DNA from 3 places in the Exiguobacterium sp. s78 genome. Region 2 is predicted to be linked to each of the others. Evidence: predicted binding sites of a transcription regulator. Region 2 holds the regulator's gene; each other region holds the start of a gene.

The links. The regulator Rex, encoded in region 2, represses fermentation and respiration genes when NADH is low (regulators of the CRP and FNR family bind a similar motif). The targets are predictions, from matches to a motif close to TTGTGAAATATTTCACAA.
Region 1: the regulator Rex is predicted to act here: its motif matches at 1,735-1,752, upstream of KNQ18_RS14990 (formate/nitrite transporter family protein).
Region 3: the regulator Rex is predicted to act here: its motif matches at 4,947-4,964, upstream of cydD (thiol reductant ABC exporter subunit CydD).

The regions. Positions count from the first base shown of each region.
Region 1 is NZ_JACSNB010000004.1:102,979-110,992, reverse strand. It holds gene KNQ18_RS15000 (aminopeptidase) at 1-327, opposite strand, end outside; gene KNQ18_RS14995 (YkvA family protein) at 426-845, shown strand; gene KNQ18_RS14990 (formate/nitrite transporter family protein) at 878-1,714, opposite strand; gene KNQ18_RS14985 (hypothetical protein) at 1,898-2,500, opposite strand; gene KNQ18_RS14980 (YitT family protein) at 2,637-3,503, shown strand; gene KNQ18_RS14975 (CHASE3 domain-containing protein) at 3,697-4,335, shown strand; gene KNQ18_RS14970 (ArsR/SmtB family transcription factor) at 4,381-4,749, opposite strand; gene KNQ18_RS14965 (hypothetical protein) at 4,805-5,089, opposite strand; gene thiE (thiamine phosphate synthase) at 5,260-5,898, opposite strand; gene thiM (hydroxyethylthiazole kinase) at 5,888-6,655, opposite strand; gene thiD (bifunctional hydroxymethylpyrimidine kinase/phosphomethylpyrimidine kinase) at 6,636-7,439, opposite strand; TPP riboswitch at 7,555-7,665, opposite strand; gene KNQ18_RS14945 (murein hydrolase activator EnvC family protein) at 7,729-8,014, opposite strand, start outside.
Region 2 is NZ_JACSNB010000001.1:5,804-13,817, reverse strand. It holds gene KNQ18_RS00105 (S8 family serine peptidase) at 1-2,019, opposite strand, end outside; tRNA gene KNQ18_RS00100 (tRNA-Ala) at 2,244-2,319, opposite strand; gene tatC (twin-arginine translocase subunit TatC) at 2,424-3,203, opposite strand; gene KNQ18_RS00090 (twin-arginine translocase TatA/TatE family subunit) at 3,211-3,408, opposite strand; gene KNQ18_RS00085 (redox-sensing transcriptional repressor Rex) at 3,408-4,067, opposite strand; gene KNQ18_RS00080 (ATP-binding cassette domain-containing protein) at 4,235-6,136, shown strand; gene KNQ18_RS00075 (hypothetical protein) at 6,136-6,558, shown strand; gene KNQ18_RS00070 (flavin reductase family protein) at 6,690-7,283, opposite strand; gene KNQ18_RS00065 (DoxX family protein) at 7,303-7,701, opposite strand; gene KNQ18_RS00060 (winged helix-turn-helix transcriptional regulator) at 7,885-8,014, shown strand, end outside.
Region 3 is NZ_JACSNB010000002.1:39,704-47,717, reverse strand. It holds gene kynA (tryptophan 2,3-dioxygenase) at 1-30, shown strand, start outside; gene kynB (arylformamidase) at 44-667, shown strand; gene KNQ18_RS11695 (cyclase) at 708-1,349, opposite strand; gene cydC (thiol reductant ABC exporter subunit CydC) at 1,475-3,184, opposite strand; gene cydD (thiol reductant ABC exporter subunit CydD) at 3,181-4,911, opposite strand; gene KNQ18_RS11680 (Rrf2 family transcriptional regulator) at 5,120-5,602, shown strand; gene KNQ18_RS11675 (nuclear transport factor 2 family protein) at 5,625-5,993, shown strand; gene ypfJ (KPN_02809 family neutral zinc metallopeptidase) at 6,056-6,898, opposite strand; gene KNQ18_RS11665 (polysaccharide biosynthesis protein) at 7,082-8,014, shown strand, end outside.

The DNA of each region.
Region 1 (8,014 bases), on a different contig from region 2:
ATTCAATAAATCTGGATCTTCACTGACGACTGATAAGAACGCTGTCTTTTCTTCTGCCAGTTGGTCGTAACGTGCTTTTAACCAATCCGGGAACGTATCAAACGACTCTTCCGGTGCATCGAAATAACGGATTTTCGTCATCTCATCATCTGACCATTGTACATACACTTGCGTAGCTCCTACTTCGTAGGCAACACGTGTGATTTCACGAACGAGCGGCAAATTTTCGATTCCTGCGCGCACCTCGAGTTGTTGTCCTGGTTGTAGATTAATTCCCGTACGCACGGCTAAAGACGCGTATTGTTGTAATTCTGCTTGTGTCGGCATTATGTAATCCCCTTTCTTGTATCTTTATTTTCACGAAATAGTTGCAATTTTGCAAGAAATAAGACGAAACTAGAAAGAGAAGAGAAGGAGGCATTACCATGGAATTCACACCCGGCGATTTTAAATCGGCTTATACGTATTTTCACCGACAGGCACTCGACCTCGTTGGTGATGAAAAAGCACAGCAAGAATTGTTAGTTCGAGCAGAAATCGGACTTGCACACTTGACGCAAGATATTGCGTCTACAGAAAGTTCCGATATTGAACGCGAGGCAGAACTCGTCCTTTATTTTCAATTAAAACAACTGCTTGAAATGCTTCGTGCTCTCTATCAGAAAAAATTCGAGATGCATGCGGAGCAAGAACAATTGTTATTGACGGCTGTTCTGTACTTCACGTCTCCAGTTGACGCCTTACCGGACGATAATGTCCTCGGGCTCTTCGATGACGCACAGATCGTCGAAACGATTTATGAAGAACTGGCTGCAGACGTCGATCGCTTTCAACATATGGAATAAAAATAGGCAGCTGTCGCAACAGCTGCCCTTTTTTATGCGTTTTGCTTCGAAGCGATATGAACAGGTGTCGTGGATTGACGTGATTCATCTACCTCTAGTTTTTCTTTATTCAACCACGTATAGATCATTCCCATGAAGACAGCTCCACCAATGATGTTTCCAGCTAGAGCGGGTAACAGGTTATGCATCGCTCCTGCAAATGTGATCGTATCCGGGTGTGGCACGACTAACGCAATGGAGAACAATGCCATATTGGCGATGACGTGATCAAATCCAGAAGCAAAGAAGACTGCGACCAGTACCATCATCATCATGATCTGCGCCAACTCATTCTTCATGTTCTTTGGAATGAAAATCGCTAAACAGACCATCCAGTTACAGAAGATAGCTCGTGTGAAGATTTCCCACGTCGTATGGTGGATCTTCGTTTCTGAGACAGAAAATAACCAGTTGTTCATACCAAGCTCTTGGATGATTCCTGTTTGAGAAAAGAGTAGCGCAAACGCTAATCCTCCAAGTCCATTTCCAATCAGACAGATCAACCAGACCTTCATCGTATCCATCTTCGTCGTATAGCCGCGCATCGTCGCCGTCGTGAAATACATCGTATTTCCTGTGAACAGCTCTGCCCCACCGTAAACGATCAGGACGAGTGCCACTCCGAAGGTCAGTCCACCGACAAGTGTCGCAACAGGTGACTCCGCCATATATAGACCGTTAATTGCTTTTAAAGTAAAAATGATTGCAAATCCAATGAAAATCCCTGCTAGCATGGCACGAACTAAGTACTCGAGAGGACGCATTTGTAGCATGCGCGTCGACTTGATTGCTTTATTCCGTAATCCTTCTAATGCTTCTACCTCGTTCATCGTAGAAACCTCTCTTTCTTTTGTTCAACACTTCACAATGTTTGTTCATTTATTATCATACTTCCATCTTAAAAGATGTTCAAGTATTGAATAGACCTGTTTTATCGTTTTTATAAAAGAACGAGATGTAAACGATATCATTGTGTCGAGATTGTGAAAAATGCCTTTTCTTGCTTTATACAACTAATTAGTTTGGATTTGCAGTCGTGATGCGAAGCGTTCAAAGAAAGTATTTCGTCTTGATGCATCGAGTACATAACCATCAATGACAACACGATTAAAGCGTCTAGAAGATGAAGTAGCTCGTTCGATATCGGTCGGAGTGTAGGCGTCGAATGTTTTCCGGTCCATCGTAAAATCTGCACCTGAATACGGATCCGTGTAGTGAATTTCAAGGTCGGTTAAATCAGGAATCGTTGAAAATAAAACAAGCGTATGATGCATCAGAACTTTAGATAACCGAGCCTTTAAAAAATCCTGATTCACTTGTAGTGTTCCGGTGTCGGTACCAATCCAAGCTTGTCGCTCTTTTCCTGTCACTTCATAGGCAAGACGTAACGATTCTCCTTCGACATCTACCTGTTTTAATTCTGATGAGAACGGAAGTTGTTCGGCTAATTGACGAACCGCTACCGTATTCATCATCGAGGCACCCACTTGTCTCGCTACAAGATCACCATCATGCCAAATGGATGATTGATTTTTTTCATTGGGTTGTTCAAAAAGACGAATTCCGACCAGTACTCCTAAACAGATACAACCAAGAATCCATAGTATTTTCTTCATTTTCATCACCTTCCTAAAAAAACGTACCCTTTTTCATCTTTTTTCATAAGAAGGGTTGAAATTTTATGCATATGAGCGTACTCTTGCAGGCAGATACTCACAGAAGGAGGAGCATGAGGTCACTCATCATATTGCCATGACTACAACACACCCACAGAAAAAGAGAGTTGAAAAAATCAGTTTCTTAATCATTGGTACGTTGCTGTATTCCCTTTACATCAGCCTACTACTATCCCCAAATGATATCGGATCAGGCGGTATCATGGGAATCACGCTCATTATTCAAGAGCTCTTCCACACGCCAATCGGATTAACGCAATTGCTCTTAAACATTCCCCTCTTCCTTTTAGGTTTCCGTTTCCTACGCAAACGATTCATGTTCTTATCTGGAATTATTGTCATTGCTTCTTCCTTTTTAATTGACTGGATCCCGACTCAAATCGTTCCGGAATCTCTAAACGATCCGCTCGTCGCTTCCATCTTTGCTGGTCTAGTCTCTGGTCTTGCAATGGCATTGATTTTCTTCGGTGGTGCTTCAACTGGAGGGCTTGATATTCTTGGAAAGTTTTTCTTTGCTCGTTTTCATAACTGGCCACTTCCTCGTATATTTCTGATGCAAGATCTTGTCATTTACATCCTTGTATGGTGGGTATTCGATCTTAAACACGTTATGTATGCTCTCATCATGAGCTTTGTTCGCGCCAAAGCCCTTCAGACGGTTTACAGTTTCTATTCTGCTTCTAAGCAATGTATCATCATTTGTGAGAAAGCAGATGAAATCAATGAAGTCATTACAAAAGAACTCGGTCGTGGTGTCACGATTCTCGATGCACGTGGAGGATACTCCAACCGAACGAAAAAAATGGTCTATGTCGTCGTTCAAAATAACGAAATCGTCCGTTTGCAAGAAATCGTCTCTTCTGTCGAGCCGAATGCATTCGTTACATTTTCGGAAATCCATACTGTTTTTGGCAATTACAAGGAACATTCGTATTCGTTTTAACACCAAGCGCAGCTTAGCTGTGCTTTTTTCATCTTCTTAGAACAGCTTCTCGTATTGCATCATCTTTCCTGCTTTTTTATTAGTATTATTCAGTTTTTCAGTCATTATCCCTATTCAAAAAATAGACAGGCTTCACTTTTTTTACGATAGTAGTTAAGCTTATGACATGTCTTTTATTTAAAGGAATGATTGCATGCACTCTCTTTGGCGTCAGCGTATTCTGCTGATTTTCTTGATCAGCTTATTCGCCTCTATCCCGATCATCTATGCTTTATCCGGTTATCGGACGATTGCAACGATGACCGAGCAAATGAAGGATCATGATATACCGTTAATCAATCAGGTAGATCAGTTGGTCGAACACAATCGAGATCGTGCCAATGCGGTTCGTGGTCTCTTATTGTATGAAGATAATCGTTATATCGAACAATATTACTTTTCAACGTCTAAAATCCATGATTTGCGAAATAGTCTGAACCAATCGTCGACTACTCCAGGGACGATTAAGGATCTCCTTCGCCGCAACAATGTCTGGGAGTCCGAGATTGAACGCGTGTTCGTCGTCTATGAACGTCAAAGTCCAACAGCCGCAAAACGTCTTGCTAGACAATCGACTCAGACGACTCAAACGATTCTCGAAGACTTATCCCGTGTGAAAGATGATTTGTATAAAACGCTTCAAGCCAAATTACAACAATCAGATACTTTAATCGCTACATATAAATGGATGTGTCTCGCTCTCTCCATCCTGTCCTTTTTATTGATTAGTGCCACGGTCTTTTTCTTCCACCACTTCGCTCCAAAAGGATCAGAACAATCGTCTTTAGAATAAACGAAAAGCGCAGCTAAAGCTGCGCTTTTCGTTTATTCTAAAGACTCATTCAGGCATTGCTTTTCCCTCTTGTACATGTTCCATCGCCATATGTACAAGCGATGACACATGATGGTCATCCAAGGAATAATAGACGACTTTACCGTCTTTTCGAAACTTGACGAGTCCTTGTTTCAACAAAGATCGAAGATGATGCGACGCTGTCGCGATCGAACAGTCGACAGAGGCCGAGACATCACAAACGCATAGTTCTTCTTCGATCGTCAGCGCATAAACGATTCGCAGTCGTGTCGCATCCGAAAGAATCTTAAATAGCTTTCCGATTTCAAGCGTCGGAATCGTATCAACGATATGTCCGATTTCAGACGCACGTTGTTCATCAATCGCAATCGTTTCACAACGGGGAATGTCCATGTCCGTCACCTCGTTTCTACTTATATTGCACCATGAGAAACGAGACATTGCAAGTTCAGCGCATTCGTCTGCGAATGAGCCAAAACACGAACCATCCTCCTACGTAATCTCCGATATCCCAGACAATTCGATTTTGATCGACAGCGCGTACGCCGATATCAATGATTTTCGTGCTTTCTAATCGGTTCGTATAACGTTGACGAAGCCGAGTCGGAATCGGTAGACGAAGAAGTGCCCGGTAATAAATATCTAAATGAGTATGTCCCCAAATTTCCGTCGCAATCGAGCTCGTTTTAATATACAACGGACGTTTGTAGCGTCTTTCATACTTTTCTTTCAATAAAAGGGCCATCTCATAAGATATACGATTAGGATGTGGAAATAAGACTTTTCCTAGATGGTAGATCCCCTGATTATCGACTCGAATGATTTGTGGTTCTAACCGATATCGAATCCAATAGCCGCGAAAACGGATCGTCTGCCATTTCAATACAATCACCTCTGAACGGATTATACCCTGTTCTGAAGTGATTGATGCCATTCACGCACAGCATCTGTCATTTGCTGCGCAGCGAGTTGCCGATCTTCTTTAGCGAAAATTTCTGAGATGACGGCATACCCTTCCAACGGGATGGGCAGAGAGGAGACATTCGTTGCTGTGATTCCACCAATACCGATTAGGGGTAATCGTACAGCTTCCCGAATCGCCTGAAGCATCGTATGCGACATGGAATCAGCGTCCGCTTTGGATGACGTCGCAAATAGAGACCCCACGCCTAAATAAGATGCTCCGTCTCGTTCTGCTTCAATCGCTTGTGCAACGGTTGCTACCGACACACCAATCACGGCATCTGGTAAAAGGCGACGTGCTGCGGTTAAAGGAATGTCTTCTTGTCCGATATGCAAACCAGCTCCGACGAGTAACGCGATATCAATCCGATCATTGATGATCAAAGGAATGTCTTCCCGATCCGTGAGTGCTTTCAACCGAACTGCCTGATCAAAGAATTCCTTTCCTTGTGCTGTTTTTTCCCGTAGTTGCACGATCGTTGCACCACCTAAAATGGCTTCCTCAACGACCGTCTCGATCGCGACTCCAGGATGGTACCGACGATCCGTCACTGCATAGATGGAGTAATCAATTGACACGTTCTGTCACCTCCACAAGATCTTGTACCGTCATGAGGCTGATGGCATTGAACAACTCTCGTTTAAAATCACCAAGACCTTGCGCGGAGGCTGCTTGTTCTCCTGCTTTTCCCATGACGAATGTTCCGTGAACAGCCGCCTCAAACGCTGTATATCCTGCACCGAGGAAGCTCGCAATCAAGGAGGCCGTCATACAGCCAGTACCCGTGATATCTCCTAGACGAGGTGTTCCTACATGTAATTCCATTTCGCGCGTTCCATCCGTGATATAGTCGTTCGGACCTGTCACGACGAGGACAGATTTGTGTTTGCGAGCGAATGCACGAATACTTTCTCGATCCATCATTGCATCTCCCGCAGCATCGACTCCCTTAGTTCGCCCATCTTCCCCAAGTAACGTCTTGATTTCAGAAGCATTTCCTTTAATGACCGTACACCCGAGATCAATGAGTTCTTTAGAAAAGGCAGTACGTAATGTCGTTGCCCCTGCTCCAACTGGATCAAGAACGATCGGGACATTCAAACGTTCCGCTTCACGGGCTGCAAGTCGTTGAGCTGCTTGCATGTCTGCATCGATCGTACCAATGTTTAAGACGAGGGCTTGTGCGAGTCTAACCATCTCTTCTACTTCGCGAATATCTTCCGCCATGACAGGTGATGCTCCAACAGCGAGTGTGACGTTTGCGCAGTCGTTGATCGTAACCGTGTTCGTCAGATGGTGAATGAGTGGTTTGTGTTCAAGAATGGTCGTAAACATGTGTATCCCTCCAAAGTGAGTGAAAATGATGTGTCGGTCCAATACCTTGTCCGAGAGCAAATCCATGACGAATTGCCTCCGTGACATAGTTTTTCGCCTGTCGTACACTATCTTGTAAATCTTCTCCAAGCGCCATCCGTGCTGCAATCGCTGCAGATAAGGTACAACCAGTTCCATGAGTATGTTGATTGTCTAACCGTTCCGATGTGAAACGATGTTCCACTTCCCCATCAAACAACAAATCCGTCGCAGCTCCTGAGAGATGTCCACCTTTTAGTAATACTGCCCCTGTCTGTGTAGCCAATTGATGCATCGCCAGTTGCATTTCCTCTAGATTGGTCACTGATCGTCCTGTTAACCGCTCCGCTTCCGGTAAATTCGGTGTAACGAGTGTCGCAAGCGGCAGAAGTTCTGAAATCAATGCTTGTTCAGCTTCCGTCCGCAATAGGGCATGACCACCTTTAGCGACCATGACGGGATCTAATATGATAGGAACTGTCTGTTTGCCGAGATGTCTAGCAATGACACGAATCGTCTGCGCATTCGAGACCATCCCGATTTTGATCGCATCGACACGAATGTCTGAAAAAATCGACGTTAACTGGGCATCTACGATTTCTGGGGATAACTCTTCCACCGCTTGAACACCCAACGTATTTTGCGCCGTGACGGCTGTCAGGACGCTCATTCCATAAACCCCTAAAGCCGAAAAGGTTTTTAAATCTGCTTGAATCCCAGCTCCACCACCGGAGTCGGATCCTGCAATCGTCAGTACATGTTTCATGTTCTTTTCACCTTCCCATCGAGCAATGTAAGGGAGTCGTGACCGACAAAAAAAGCGTCGACCGCTGTAAAAAAGCAGTCGACGCTATACGAAAGCGTTATACACGCATTCCGGTATCCGTTCGGCTCAACTTTCCTACGCTGGTATTATCCAGTTCAGGTAATAGGGTCGAAAACAGATTGGTTTTCCTCTCAGCCGGATTCCTCCAGCTCCCCTAGTTGCTCAAGTATTCGTTTCGCCTTAACTGTAGCATAGAGAAGAAAAAAAAACGAGCCGAAGCCCGTTTTGATTACAGATATGCTAATGGATTGACTGCATTTAGAGGAGAAGAGGCACTGTATTGATATCCTCCGACATGTAGTTCGAAATGTAAGTGTGGTCCTGTTGAATTCCCTGTACTACCAAGTGTCCCGACTTGCTGACCTTGAGAGACCGTTTGTCCTGCACGAACCGATAATGAACTCATATGTGCGTAGACAGTCGTGTACACTTGTCCATCGAGGAAGTGAGAAATCATGACATGATTGCCGTAAGGTCCACCACCTGATGCTGTAATGACCGTTCCAGCTGCTGCA
Region 2 (8,014 bases):
CTTCGTCTCTGTGACGACGACTGGTGTCTTCATGGCAGCACGAAGATCCATCAATCCAGCTCCCTCACGACGTGGGGAGTAGAAGTTGCCTGTTTTTAGCTGCGCATTGTATTTTCCTTGATCGAGTTGCGGACGCGACGTGTTCATCAAGATGTTCTTCGCGAGCTTAACGCGTGTCGCACCATCGACTTTAAAGTCCTTCGCGATCCGTTGCATGACGAGTGCCGTTCCACCAGCAACGTGTGGTGCCGCCATCGATGTTCCACTCATGACACCATACTCATTATCGTTGAGCGTTGAGTAGATTTTTCCACCTGGTGCCGTGATTTCTGGCTTGAAGTCAAGGCTTGGTGTGACACCCCAAGACGTGAAGTCAGACATTTGTCCTGCGACCGGGTTATCGGCTGAGACTGCTTTTCCGTCGAACGTGACAGCGATTGCCTTGCCCTCTTTTGCTTTTGCTTCAAGATCGTTTCCGTCTGCGATGCTAAGCGTGACGAGTGGAATCGTCGGATTGTTGAGCGCCATGCTGACGTAATCCCCATGATCGACTCGACCGCGGACGATGACACCTGCTGCCCCTTGCTTCTCAGCTTCTGCTTGGATCATACCGTAGTTGAAACCACCGTTACGCACGACGAAGACGACTTTCCCTTTGACGTCTTTGCCTTCGTAGTTCGAAGCTTGACCGTCACCGACATAGACGACATCCTTCTTCTCTTTATCGAAGACAGCAATCGGATTCGGTGAATCTTGTTTTTGGTATGCCAAATAACCAGCATCCTGACCGTCAATCGTCAGCGCCATGCCTTCGAGTGTCAATTTCGTATTTTCGAGTGATGCGACTTGGAGTGCTTGGCTCGTTAAACCTGGGGCACCGACGACACCGATATCCGGGTTCGCTGTGTACGGGTTACCTGCACCATGACCTGCGAATGCCGAGTTACCAGCAGAAATCGCACACAAGATACCGTTGTTCATCGCGTTGACGATTGCGCGTTGTTCTGGATCATCTGCATTGACGAACGATGCCGTCGATCCGAGACTCATGTTGATGACATCGGCTCCGAGTGCAATCGCATCATCGATCGCTTTAATGTAGATATCGCTGAATGTCGATGGCATTCCTGGATCGTTTCCGAAGACTTTCATCGCGAGGAGTTGTGTTTCCGGAGCGACCCCTTTGATGCCGCCGTTTGCTTCATCGCCGTTTGCTCCGACCGTACCCGCGACGTGCATCCCGTGCATCGATGCGCCCGCACCTAAATCACGGATTTCGCTATCGTGATCGGCATAGTTATAGCCGTACGGTACTTTTTCCGTGAAGTATTTTCCTTTTAAACCTTTTGTTTCTTTCGCACTATCGACTTTCGAAGAAGTCAAATCGATCTTCGTCTCAGGGCTCAAGACCATGTCCTTATGCGATGGATCGATTCCCGTATCGATGACGGCAACGATTGTTCCTTCCCCTTTAAAACCATAGTCCTGCCATGTTTCCTTCGCATTGACCATGTCCTTGCTGTACAGCATGTCTGGCTTTGCACCTTTAGCAACTTCCGGACGCGCGTATTCATGGGCGATATGTACGCTCTTGACTCCGTTGAGTTTTTTAATGTCTTCGATATCGCCGAACTTAACTTCACCACTGAATCCGTTGATGACGGTCGTGAAGCTCTCCTTATATGTAACGGGAATTGATTTTTTAGCGATGGCTGACTTGACCGATTTTTGGACGCTGACGAGGCGATCTTTGATCGACTCTTTTTCGGCATTGCTCAATGTGCTATACCGCTTGTTTTGAGCCTGGGCGATTTGAATCGCCGGCTTCTCTTCCATCTCGATGACGACACGGACTTTATCCGATTGTTTGTAGTTCTTCTCTTGCCCCGATTTCTTCAGCGAGAGCGCTTGCGGTTTTTGACCCGTTGCTTTGTCTTGCGACGACAGTGCACCTTGCGCACTGACTAGATTGGAAGACGTCATTAAGACGGCTGCCATAAGTGCAATCTTCTTCTTCATGCGTTCGTTTTCCCCTTTTCTGTAAAACCATAGTAGTACTACTGATAAAACAGTTAAACGAAAATTCTGTATATTTAGTTTAATGAATTTAATGGAAATAAACAATTTATATTTGTCTATTTTTTTAATTTATTTGTTTTACATGACATTTTATATTTGTAAGGAATTTAACTGGGAGTAAAATAAAAACTCCTCGACGCTTCGAGGAGTTAGATATTTGGTATTGGTGGAGACTATCGGGATCGAACCGACGACCTTTTGGCTGCCAGCCAAACGCTCTCCCAGCTGAGCTAAGCCCCCATGAATTATCTTTAGTATACGCATCACTAACTGCTTTATCAATATAAAAAGAACGCTTTCATAAAAAAGAATCCCTTCCAAAATCGTCGGAAGGAATTCACGATTCATTTATTCAATTCACGCATCAAGTCCGCCTGTCGTTCAAGCTCTGCCTGTTGCTCGAGGATCAAGACCTTTTTGTACGTCCGCGCAGAAATCAAGATGCTGATCTCATAGAGAACGAACAATGGCACCGAGATCATCAAGTGTGACGTCACATCCGGCGGTGCGATCAATGCCGCAACGACGAACAGCACAAAGTACGCATATTTCCGATTCTTTCGCATGAAATATGGCGTCACGAGACCAAGACGCGTCAGGAACATCGTCACGACCGGCAATTGGAACAGAAGACCGAACGGCATCGTCAATCGGATTAAGAAACTGAAGTAGTTCTCGACTCCAATGACTTGTTCGATTCCGAGCTCTTTCCCGAGATCTGTTGAGACTTCAAGCAAGAAGGGAAGCAACCAGAAATACGAGAAGGCTACGCCAGCCAAAAATAGAAAGAAGATGACCGGAATATACGTCAATGTCGCTTTTTGCTCCTTGTCATAAAGTCCTGGTCGGACGAATGCCCAGAGTTGATACATCCAGAACGGTGACGCTAAAATCAGCGCAATGATGAACGCAAGATTCAAATACAACATTAAAGGATCGGCGACGTTGAAGGCATTCAAACCGATGCCGAGCTCTTTTAAGTCCGCTTGCAAGAAGCGAACGAGCGGTCGGACGAGCGGAAATGCGACAGCGAACAGGACGACGACGATGATAAGCGACCAGACGATCCGCTTGCGCAGTTCGTCAAGGTGCGACGTCATGCTTTGCTCTTGATCAACCGTCATGATTCAATCACTTCTCTTTCGGTTCGTCCTTTTTATCGTCGTCCATGATGCCGTTCGTGGCATTCTTGAACTCTTTCAATGTCTGACCCGCAGCGCGTCCGAATTCTGGTAACTTCTTCGGTCCGAAGATGATCAACGCGACGACCGCGATTAATCCGATGCTCGCTGGTCCGATACCTAGTGTGAGCGGGATAAGGTTTTCCATTATGATTTCACTCCTTCAGCTGATTGCGAATAATGCTTCATGAAATAAACTAACGACTGCAACTCGATCGATAAATCGATGTGATGGACCCGGACGCTCGCTGGCACGTTCAACCGCGCTGGCGTAAAGTTCAGGATGCCTGTCACACCATACTCGACTAACTCATCCGCTACTGACTGTGCGAACTGCGATGGAACCGTCAAGATGGCAACATCGACCTGATTCGCTTCGATTTGTTCTTTCATGTCCGAAACATGATAGATTGGAACGTCATGCGTCGTTGTTCCGACCTTCTCTTCGTCCGCATCAAACGCAACGACTATCCGAGTACTATTATTCTTTAAAAAGTTATAATTTGCAAACGCTGTTCCGAGATGACCGACCCCGATTAAGGCAACATTCGTCACCTCATCTTGATTCAAGGTTTTGCGGAAAAACGTTAAGAGATGTTGAACGTTATACCCATACCCCTTCTTCCCTAATGCCCCAAAGTAGGAAAAATCGCGACGAATCGTTGCTGAATCAACCTTCACCGCCTCGCTTAACTCAGCAGAAGAGACGCGGAGCTTGCCTGAATTGTATAAACTTTGGATGAAGCGATAATATAGCGGCAACCGTTTTGCTGTCGCTTGTGGAATTTTTGTGTCTGGTCCATTCATCCTGCAGTTCCCCCTTCGGCCACATCCATCGTGGCACCCAAATCTTTGCAAAAAGCTTTCTACTCTCCTTGATTGTAAACCACTTCACATAGAGTCACAAATAATATATTCCGCAGGACCTTGCGCTTTTGTTCGTGATAGACTAAAGGGTGGAAGGATGGATGGAAATGATACTCTTACAAGTCAATCAACTCTCGAAATCATTCGGCGTCGAGCCGATTTTAGAAAATATCAAACTGGAAGTACAAGAGCGAGATCGGATTGCGCTCGTCGGACGAAACGGTGCCGGTAAATCGACCTTGCTCAAAATCATCGCTGGTGAACTCAGTCATGACTCGGGCGACATCATGAAAGGCAAGGATGTCAAAATCGGTTATCTCGCGCAAGACAGTGGTCTCGAATCGAATGAGACGATCTGGAACGAGATGCTGACCGTCTTCGAACATCTCCAGGAACAAGAACGAACACTGCGCCGGATGGAAATCGAAATGGGCATGGAGCATATCTTGAACGACCCGGTCGCTTACGATCGTCTCTTGAAGACGTACGATCAAGCGCAACACGACTTCTCAGAAGCCGGTGGTTATCAGTTCGAAGCGAATATCCGCTCCGTTTTGCACGGCATGCGCTTTTATCCGGATGATTACTCGCGCCGGATTCAGACATTATCCGGTGGTCAACGGACACGGCTTGCCTTAGCAAAGATGCTCCTGCAAGCACCAGAGCTCCTCATTCTCGATGAGCCGACCAACCACCTCGATATCGATACGCTTGCTTGGCTTGAAAGCTACCTCGGTGGTTATCGTGGTGCCGTCCTGATCGTCTCGCACGACCGGTACTTCCTCGACCAAGTCGTCAATGTCGTCTACGAACTGTCGCGCAATGTCTGTCGTAAGTTCACGGGGAACTATACGAAGTACTTGGAGCAAAAAGCGGCCTTATACGATCAGGAAATGAAGCAGTTTGAACAGCAGCAAGAAGAGATCGCGAAGATGCAGGACTTCATTCAACGGAACATCGCCCGGGCGACGACGACAAAACGTGCCCAAAGTGTCCGGAAGCGGCTCGAGAAGGTCGACCGGCTCGACCGACCAGATGGGGATGAGCGTAGCACGGTCCTGTCCTTCCCGATTGAAAAACAGAGCGGGAACGACGTTCTTCAAGTCAATCAACTGGCGATCGGTTACGAAGAAGCTGTCTCAAAAGACATCACGTTCCGCTTGCAACGCGGTGAATCGCTGGCACTCGTCGGACCGAATGGAATCGGAAAGTCGACGCTCCTGAAAGTCCTCGTCGGCCGCTTACGCCCCCTCTTCGGTGATTTCCGTTTCGGAACCGGCGTCTCGATCGGATATTACGATCAAGAGCAGGCGGAACTCAATGATCGGAACCGTGTCATCGATGAGATTTGGAACGAATGGCCACTGATGCGTGAACAAGAAGTCCGGTCCGTACTCGGGCAATTCCTATTTAGCGGTGACGATGTCTTCAAGATTGTTCATGAGTTATCCGGTGGCGAACGCGGACGTCTCGCGCTCGCGAAACTGAAACTCCGGAAGACGAACGTCCTCGTCCTCGATGAGCCGACGAACCACTTGGATCTGGATTCGAAGATGGTCCTTGAAAACGCGCTCGTCGACTACGAAGGTACGCTGCTATTCGTCTCCCACGACCGTTACTTCATTGACCGGATCGCGACCCGCGTCATCGAGATGAGTGAAGCCGGCGTGACGGAATACCTCGGTGATTATTCGTACTACACGGAGAAGAAGGCGGAGCAAGAAGAGATTGCGCGTCTTGAAGCCGAGGAAGCAAAAGCCGCAAAGGTCACGGCGTCGAAGACGATCGACAAGGAAGCACAGAAAGAAGAACGCAAGCGCCGTCAGCAGATCGAGCAACTCGAACAAGACATCGAGCGGCTCGAACAGCGTTCGGCAGAAATTGAACAATTGCTCTGTGAACCGGAAGTCTTCAACGATATTCCGAAAGCGACAGCTCTTTCAGCAGAACGTGACCAAATTGATGTCGATCTACTCGAATTGATGGAACGATGGGAGAACCAACACTGATGCGGACGAAAAGCTTTTTCATTAACTTGATTCAAGGACTGCTATCCGGCATCCTTTATTTCGTACCGATGTATGCAGACTACGTGTCCACCTTCATCCGGCCGGATGCTTTTAATGCCGCGCTTCCTTTGTTCCTCCTGATTTCTTGTATGATCGGTCTCGTCATCCAGACATGGAGCGGTCTTTTCGTCAGTTTACTCTCGGGATTATGCTGTACGCTCCTGACGACACAGCTATTCGTCGAACTCAATGACCCGTTGATCCTATCGTATTACGGTAGTGTCTCACCGCTCACCGCTTTCTTGATAAGCTGTGTCGGCATTTGGGCACTCGCAATCGTCTTTTATTTGCTCGATGGCTATCAGTACAGTAAACGTCATGGTCTTGAAGCCTCTTCAAACGAAATCGATCCGCAACCTTGAAGTCCGATCGATGAATCAGATGAACGACATGAGAAAAAGGAGTGGAGATTCCGGTAGCTAGACCGGTCTCTCCACTCCTTTTCGTTTGAATCAAAACGAATCGTACGATGAATCAAGCATTCACGCTTCTATCATTTTGTCGGTCGGGCAATCGTAAACGTCTTCCCGATCGTCGCATAATCATTCCCTGCTAAACGAGCGACAGCCTTCAAGCCTGCTGCGTCAATCCGGAACGAATCGACGAGTTCATCCGCGACGTGATAACGCAGTACTTCCCCAATCAGAAGATCGGCACCTTCTAGCTCGACGTATTGCGTCAAGCGCATCTCGAAGCGGATTTTCGCTTCGGCGATTCCGGGTACTTCGATCGCGTCACTATCGACGAGCGTCAAATCCGTCCGCTCAAGCTCACTTTCACCGTAAGCAAGTGGCGCTGCTGTCTCATTGACTGCGTCGACGATCTCTTCGCTGACGATATGGATGACATAACTTTGTTTCGCCAAGATGTTACGTGCCGTATCCTTCTGACCCTGATCCGTCCGTTGTACGGCAATCACCAGTTGTGGTGGACTGCTTGAAGCGACCGTAAAGAAGGAAAACGGTGCGGCGTTGACCGTCCCGTCTTCTCCTTGCGTTGTCACGAAAGCAATCGGACGCGGAATGATGCTTCCGATCAGTAATTTATAATTGTCTTTTGCGCTAAGCGTTGATGCCTCGAACTTCATGAATGACCCACCTTTTTCTTCACCCGATGAGTGCAGCGAGTGAATAGTCTCCAGCACCGATCATAGCTACACCAAGCGCGATGACGATCAATGCCATGTTGTATTCGTACCCGTTCTGCGTCACCCAGTAACCATTCGCACCGTGTACTTTAACGATCGCGACAAGCATCGATCCAATGATGAGGAGTGCTGCGATCCAGAGGAATACGCCTCCTGCAAACAACAAGCCGCCGATCAATTCAGCAAGACCTGCTGTAATCGCGAGTGTCTTCCCTGGCTTCATGCCGATTGATTCGAACCAACCGCCTGTTCCAGCGATTCCGTGTCCGCCGAACCAACCAAATAATTTTTGTGTCCCGTGTGCAGCGAACGTTAAGCCGATGATTAAACGAATAATTAAAAGTCCTGTATCCATCATTGCTCTCTTCTCCTTTTACCTAATGTATTTTAGTTACTTTAAGTAACTCAATAAACAGACTATATCTTATCACTTACTAAAAGTAAATAGATTTGTTTTAGTTCAAGACGTTACATTAAGTAAAATGATTCGATTTTTTTAGCAGAAGCGGGTATACTACAACTATAGAAAGGATGAGTGCTGATGGAAGAAGTCGCAATCCAACCGGCTCTTTGTCCCAAAGTCGAACATGCCTTTGAAATCTTAGGTAAGAAATGGACGGGTCTGATCTTACGTCACTTGTTGACGAAGACATGTCGTTTCAATGAGATTC
Region 3 (8,014 bases), on a different contig from region 2:
GAACTGTGGTCAGTCCGCACGACATTATGAGGAGGATGAAGCGATGACACGATGGATTGATGTTTCACAACCACTTGATCGCCACGTCACGACGTGGCCGGGAGATACACCTTTTGAAGCGACATTGACATGGAATAAGGCAGACACCGGTTCCGTTAACGTCGGAAAGGTAACGATGAGTCTGCATACTGGCACTCATGTCGACGCGCCGTTTCATTTTGACGATGCTGGACAAAAAATCATCGACCTTGATCTGGATCTCTACATCGGACATGCGCGTGTCATTTACTTACCAGGTCGTACAGAAATCACAGCCGCTGATTTAGATGGCTTTGAGCTAAATGACGTCCAGCGCTTGATCATCAAAACGGATGGTTGGATCGACAAATCAACTTTCCCAGAAACGATTCCCGTCTTGACGCCAAGTCTTGCTGAGCGTCTCGGAGAACTCGGGATTTCGCTGATTGGTCTCGACTTACCAAGCGTCGATGCGATCGATAGTAAGGAAATGGCGGCCCATCACGCACTGGCGCAGCATGGAGTCCATATCCTTGAAGGACTCGTCCTTGATGCGATCACGCCTGGTGATTACCACCTCAACGCTGTTCCACTTCCGCTCGTCGACGGCGACGGTAGTCCCGTTCGTGCCTTACTTCGTCCATACTAAAAAATCCGTCCAGCAGGCTCTCTGCTGGACGGATTTTTTGTTACTTAGGTAGTGGTTCGAACAAACTAGCTTCGATTTGACGAACGACATGCCCAAGGACTGCAAGCGATGGATCAACCTCAAATCCTTGATCCAGAGAATGATTTGCTCCTTCAATAACATCAATCGTCAGTTGTGAGGTGCGACACGTTTCAAGTGCCGCTTCATCATAAAACTTATCGGCTGTTCCGATGACAAGGAGTCCAGCTTGCGACGAGGTGGCGATTTGTTCGACTACTTCGGCTTCAAGAACGGGTGTTAAGAAGACGAAACGTGCTGTCTGTAGATTCGGCTTAGCGAGCAATGCCGCTAGCGGAATTGTTCCTAACGACTTTGCGATGAACTGAACGTTTTCATATGTATGTGTCGCAAGCACTTCTGAGACGACGGCGTCGACCCGTTGCGTCATGCAGACATTCGATTCTGCGTCTGTCATCGAAAAGAGCTCTTCTGTCACATAATGAATACAGATGACATCGATGTCTCGAGCTAGTAGTGCCATCCGGCTGTAGTAGAAGTAAGGATGGTCGTAAAGGTACGATGCTCCCGAAATCAAGAAGCAAACCTGTTTGGATCCCATTTGAAAATGATCATATGAAACGGTTGTCTGATCGACGACGATGGATGATTGTTCGATATGCATGAAATCCCTCCACACTTTTTCTAGACTTTACCATTTCAAAGGTAGACTGTCATGTCTTTTTCGGTTCTCCCTTATAAACTAAAAAAGGCGATGTACCAAATTGGGTCATCGCCAATCCTATATCTTTATCCAATCGGAGCAAACACGGACTGTTCGACTTGTTTTAATTCATAGAACGGTCCTTGTCGCGCCATCAATTCGGTATATGTTCCGACTTCGATGACGTGACCTTGATCCATGACGATGATTTGATCCATCGCTTCAAGACCCGCTAATCGGTGGCTGACGAGGACAAGTGTCGCGTTCTCCGCTCGCGTGAACAATCGATCGAGAATCATCTGTTCTGTCAAAGCATCAACGGAAGACGTCGGTTCGTCAAGCAAGTAGAGCGACGCTTCCCGTAAGAGCACACGAGCAATCGCTAAGCGTTGTTTTTCTCCTCCAGACAAGTTCTCTCCTTTTTCAAATACACGATCGTTTAATTCGAACGTCGTTAACCCAACATCATCGAGTGCTTGACGCATCGCCTCGTCCGTTGCTGCTTCGTTCGCAAGCAATAGATTATCGCGAAGCGTTCCATAAAAGTAATGATTCTGTTGCAGGACGACATTTGCGTGTTGCCACAGTCCTTCCGGATCAACCGTCTGACTCTCTTGACCAGCAATCGTTAATCCGTCTGTCGGATACATCCGTAACATCAATTGAAGTAACGTGGATTTCCCGGAACCACTCGCCCCGACGATTGCCGTCTTCTTGCCGGCAGGAATTGAGACGGTGATGTCACGTAAGACCGGACGCGGTGCATCAGGGAAAGTGAACGTCAACGCGTTCGTTTCAAAGGATGGTGCCTGATCGAGAACAAACGTGTCATAAGTTGGCTCTTCTTGCTCGGTCACGACTTCATCAAGTCGTTTCGCAGCATGCCGGCTATCTTCGAAAAAGCCCGGTAAAATCGCCATCGGTGCGGCGTTTTCAAAAACGGTCAGCGATGTCATGACGAGTAAAGCGAGGAAGACCCCTTCGAGCTGTCCGCTCGCGACAAGATAGGCACCGACACCAAGAACGAGCCAAGAGATGATCAGCGTCACCATCGTATTCAAGGCCAAGTTCGAAACAGCATGTAAACCATTACGTTTTTCTTCTTCGACATACCGTTTTGCGACGGCATTCAAGTCCTGTTCTTTTTGATCAAGTTGCTGATAAATCTTTAAATCCCGATAGCCTTGGAACAACTCTGTCACTTCTGTCGACAGATCACCACGGCGGACACGAACTGAACGTGCGAAACGTTGTTCGCGGTACGCGAACCAACCCGGAATCAAGAAACCGGTCAGAATCAGACCAAGCAATAACAGTCCGGCAATCGTCCACGAGAAGAAACTGACGAAAAAGATCGTACAGAAGAAGACAAGCAGCAACACGATCGGTGGATAAAGGACACGTAAAAACGTATTTTGCAGACTCTCGACGTCCCCGACAATCCGGGCAAGTAAATCCCCACTCCGGTATTTGCCGAAAATTCCTGGCGCGAGCGGCTCGAGTCTCCGGTAGAACGACGTCCGGATATCACTGAGGATCGTAAACGTCGCCCGGTGCGAATAATAACGTTCCGCATATCGACTGACGGCGCGCGTCAGACTCGACACTTTTTGTAGCGCAATCAAGACGGCAAGCGTCTGGATCGGTGGCAATAAGGCTGCCTTTGAAATCAGGTAACCACTTGCTGCGAATAAACCGACCGCTGTCACTCCGGCGAGGACACCGAAGAAGATCGACCAGGCGATATCGCGTTTTTGATGCACCATCAATCGAAAGACTCCTAGTAGTTCCTTCATCGTGTTTCCTCCCCTCTCTGGACGCTACGCATCCGAGCATATTCCGAATCACGTCCAAGCAGTTCATCGTGAGTGCCACAATCGACGATTCGTCCGCCATCGAGGACGACGATTTGATCTGAGCGCTCGATCGTATGCAGGCGGTGTGCGACAGTGATGACTGTCGCTGCTTGTCCAAGCTGTTCGATCGCTTGTTGAAGCAGTCGCTCCGTTTTGACGTCGAGTCCTGTCGTCGGTTCATCAAAGACGATGACGTTCGGTCGTTTCAAGAACGCTCGTGCCAACGCAACGCGCTGTTTCTCGCCACCTGATAGACCACGTCCGCCTTCTCCAATTACTGTGTCAATCCCTTCAGGTAACGTCGCAATCAACTCCTCGAGTCCTGCCGCCTGCGCCGCCTCAAAAATCTCTTCCGGCGTCGCTTGACGGAGTTCACCGATTGCGATGTTTTCTGCCAGCGTTCCGGCATACAGATACGGATGCTGCGAGATGTAGCTCAACTGACGGAACCAGCTCGCTTCCTCCACCTGACTGCGCTCGATCCCGTCAAGCAGAATCCGTCCTTCTTTTGGATCCGCGAGTCCGGCAATCAACTGTAAGACAGTCGACTTACCGGCACCACTGCGACCGATCAATGCCACCTTTTGATACGGTTCAATCGCAAGTGTCACGTCTTGTAAGGCAAAACGTCCTTCTTGATACGTAAAATCAACTTCATCCAAGACGATTCGTGGTGGACGGTTCATCGAAAGTTCTGATTGACCGAAGGCGACAGGACGATCGTCTGCTGTTAGTTCGGCTGCGATCTGTTTCGCTGCCGCGACACTACCTCGTCCCGTATGGAAGGCAGCTCCCATCTCTTTTAAGGCAAGATAGTATTCTGGTGCCAATACGAGCATCAGGAATGCCGGAATGAAGGTGATGCTTTGGAACAAAATCAAGCGCAGACTGACTTCAAGTGCAATCATTCCCATGCTGAGCATCGAGATGAACTCAAGCATCAGCGACGATAAGAAGGCGAGCTTCAAGACCGTTAACGTCGCATCACGGAAATCAAGACTGCTTTTTTCGATGACGTCACGTTGTCGTTTCGCACGACCAAATAACTTCAAGGTCGTCAGTCCTTGCAACGTATCAAGGAACGTTCCCGAGAATGCCGTCATCTTCTCGAGTTGAGCATCGGCCCGCTTTTGCGTCATGATGCCGATGATGATGTAGAACAACGGAATGAACGGTGCCGTAATCATCATGACGAGACCGGTGATCCAGTCATAGCTGAATGCTGCAATCAAGACCATCAAGGGAACGATCGTCGTCTGGACTACTTTCGGCAAGTACTGACTGTAGTAGCTGTCCATCTCGTCTACAGCGTCGAGCAAGACACTGACCTTCTGTCCCGCTTGCCCTTGTAGCATCATCTCGACCGAACGACCTGTGTATTTCGCGACGAGTGCTTCCCGAAGGGCCTGCTTCATGTGTGCCGATAACGTCGTACCGAGACGACCGTTCCAATACGTCACTGCTACCCGGAGCAACAGCATCCCGAGGACAACGAGCAGTAACGGAATGACGGCTTCAAACGGTTGTTCTTTCAAGAAAATCCGATCGACCGTCAACACGATACCATACGATTGACCGACGACCGCAACCCCCATCAGGAAAGCTGCAATGATAAATTGAATGAGAATACTGCGTGGAATCTCGACGATTCCTTTTAATGGATTCATATACAAACGTCCTTTCACAAAGTGTGAACGACTTTTAGTGAATATTTTCACATATCGTACATTTAGTATACCGAATCCGGAACGGGGATGCCATGCAGATGCTGTCGAAAAGGTGTGACGGTTTTGTGAGAGCATAAAACTCGACAATTCTTTCGAATAAAACTATTATGGATATATATTATCCACGTTTAACGAAAGGAGACTTCTCATGCAAATGAAAACCGGGGTCGAGCAATCCGTCTACGCGATGTTGCTCTTGACCTTTCTTCCGGATCGCGCTGTGTTGTCCGGTGAATTCATCAGCCAGCAACTCGGTGCCTCGCCAACCTATTTTCAAAAACTCTTACGAAAACTCGTTCAGGCGGATCTGTTGCATTCCGTACCGGGTGTCAAAGGCGGCTTTCGCTTACGGCGTCCGGCAGACGAAATTCAAATCTTTGACGTTTATCAAGCGATCGAGGGCAAGCAGACGTTGTATGCGTCAAGCGGTGTCTTCGAGGATTTGATGGGAATTCAGGAACAGGAAATCGGTCTACTCTCGAATCTAATGACAGAGGCGGAAGAGGCGTGGCAATCGACGTTAAAGCGCGAATCGATTGGCTCGATCCGTCAAGCAATCGATGCCTCCTGTCCACCGGAACATTTAGAACGATTGCATGCGTTAATCACAAACCGGATGATGACACTTTAATGAACAGAAAGAGGTTTTTACTATGGTATTGAATCGTTATTTTGACTTATTCGACGCGTCACGCACGGACGCACAAGCTTTTGAGGACCTCGTTTCCTTATTCACGACAGACATCACGTTCGTTCTGAACGGACAACCAAAGCACCGCATCGACGCCTGGAAACAGTTCGTCCGTCATGTGTTCACGGCGAATCAGGATATTAAGCATATGTATGCGGGCTGGGAAGAAACAACACCAGGAACGTATGAAACACGCTGGGCAGTTTGCGGAAAACGGGCAGACGGTAGTGTCTTCACACAAGACGGAAAAGATATCGCACGTCTCGATGAAAACGGACGGATCGCTTACCTGGAGAACGTTCCAGATGATCCGACGATGTTCCGTTCATAAGAAGCTTTTAAATAACGAAAACCTGTGTTCCGCGCAAGCAGAACACAGGTTTTTTGGTATTCTTATAGGTTCTTCGCTTTGAATGTGTCTCCACCTTCGATCGTGCCGTTATCAAAGCCTTTTTGGAACCAACGTTCTCGTTGCGCCGATGTGCCGTGGGTGAAACTTTCCGGTACAACATATCCTTGTCCCTTCTCTTGTAACGTATCATCCCCGACAGCATTCGCTGCCGTCAACGCTTCTTCAAGATCGCCTTCTTCGAGCAAGTTTTCGCCTTGCGCATGATGCGCCCAGACGCCGGCATAATAATCGGCCTGTAGCTCGAATCGAACGAGGTACTTGTTGAACTTCTCCTCACTCATTTGCTCTCGAAGTGGCATGATCTCGTCCGACTTTCCAAGTAACGTCTGGACATGGTGTCCGACTTCGTGCGCAATGACATAAGCCATCGCAAAATCGCCCGGGGCCCCGTACTTCGTCTGCAGTTCATCATAAAAGCTTAAATCAATGTATAATTTCTGATCACCGGGACAATAAAAGGGACCGACGGACTTCCCTGCTTGTCCGCAAGCCGAACTGACTTGATCCGTATATAAGACGAGCTTTGGTTTTTTATATGTTTTGCCATCTTCTTTAAATTCCTTCGTCCAGACCCGTTCCGTATCCGCTAAGACGACAGAGACGAAATCCGCTGCTTCTTTTTCCTGTGCTGTTTCTTCGTACGTCGTATTTTGCTGATCCCCACCGGTTAAGTCTCCGAGTAATTCAGCTGGATTACCGCCCATCAAGGTGATGACGATCAGCAGGATGATCCCAACACCACCACCGATACCGGCGATTCCTTTCCCTCCCATTCCTCGTCGATCCTCAACGTTCGAACTCCGTTCTCTTCCCTTCCATTTCATGCGCTTTCCTCCTACTCGTTTCGTTGTAGGTCTTTACCCGAAAGCATTCGTCCGTAACGCTCCGTCTTAGGATGGACGTTCCTTCTCGTATTCATTGCTAAAATAAGTACATCCATTTCTAGGAATATCGCCCTCCTGTAGAGAAGAAGTTCAGCACGGATTTTCGTAGAAAGGAGTTGTCCGATGCACTCGTTCCGTCAACACCTCAAGAACTTCATGCATACGTACCGTAAGGACATCCTTGTCCTATCTGGTATGTTTGTATTCATCCTAATTTATAGCTTCCCGTTGTTTCGTTCCGGTATGGTGACGTTCAGCGATCTATCCTTCGGACTGTCCTCACATCGCTATTTAGAAGAAATCTACGGTGCCTGGAACAATCGCTGGAGCACGACGACGCTTCTGAATGTCGCACGATTGCTCTACATCCTACCGTTTTATGTACTCAGTCTATTGTTTGGCTCATCCGGTCCCGTCTTGATCAAGTCATTCATCATCGGACTGTTGACGATCTCTGCTTTATCGATGTTCGCTTTTACGAAACGGCTCCATTCGGTTTATGTCTCGAAGCACTTTTCTTATCTCTCACTGATTGCCTTTGCGATTGCCGCGTTGTTTTATGCCTTGAACCCATGGGTGATTACGCGGATTCAACATATCTATTTACTATGTGGTTATTCCGTCTTCCCTTACGCTTTGATGTTGTTCTTCAACATCTTCGACCCGAAGTTTCGGGAACAACTCGATCCTGGTTTTCGTTTGTCTGATCGGTTGAGCCGACGGACATGGATTGATATTACCGGACTATCGATCGTCTTCGCCTTCATGGCGGCGGGGATCCATTATTTCTTCTTCTCGCTGATCTACATGGGAATCATGGTCGGACTCATTTTCCTAAAGACGAGTTGGACCCGTCGCAAAGAACGGATTTGGTCACCGTTACTGTGGTTTTATGTTCGGGCGACTTGTGCGTTTGGTCTCGTTTTTCTACTATTCAATGGATATTGGTTCTTGATGTACGTCGGCTCGATTCTGACTGGCTCACAAGCTTCACAACACAATATCAATGTCTCTGATACATTGATGTTGTTCAGCCGACACTCGAGCTGGGCGAAC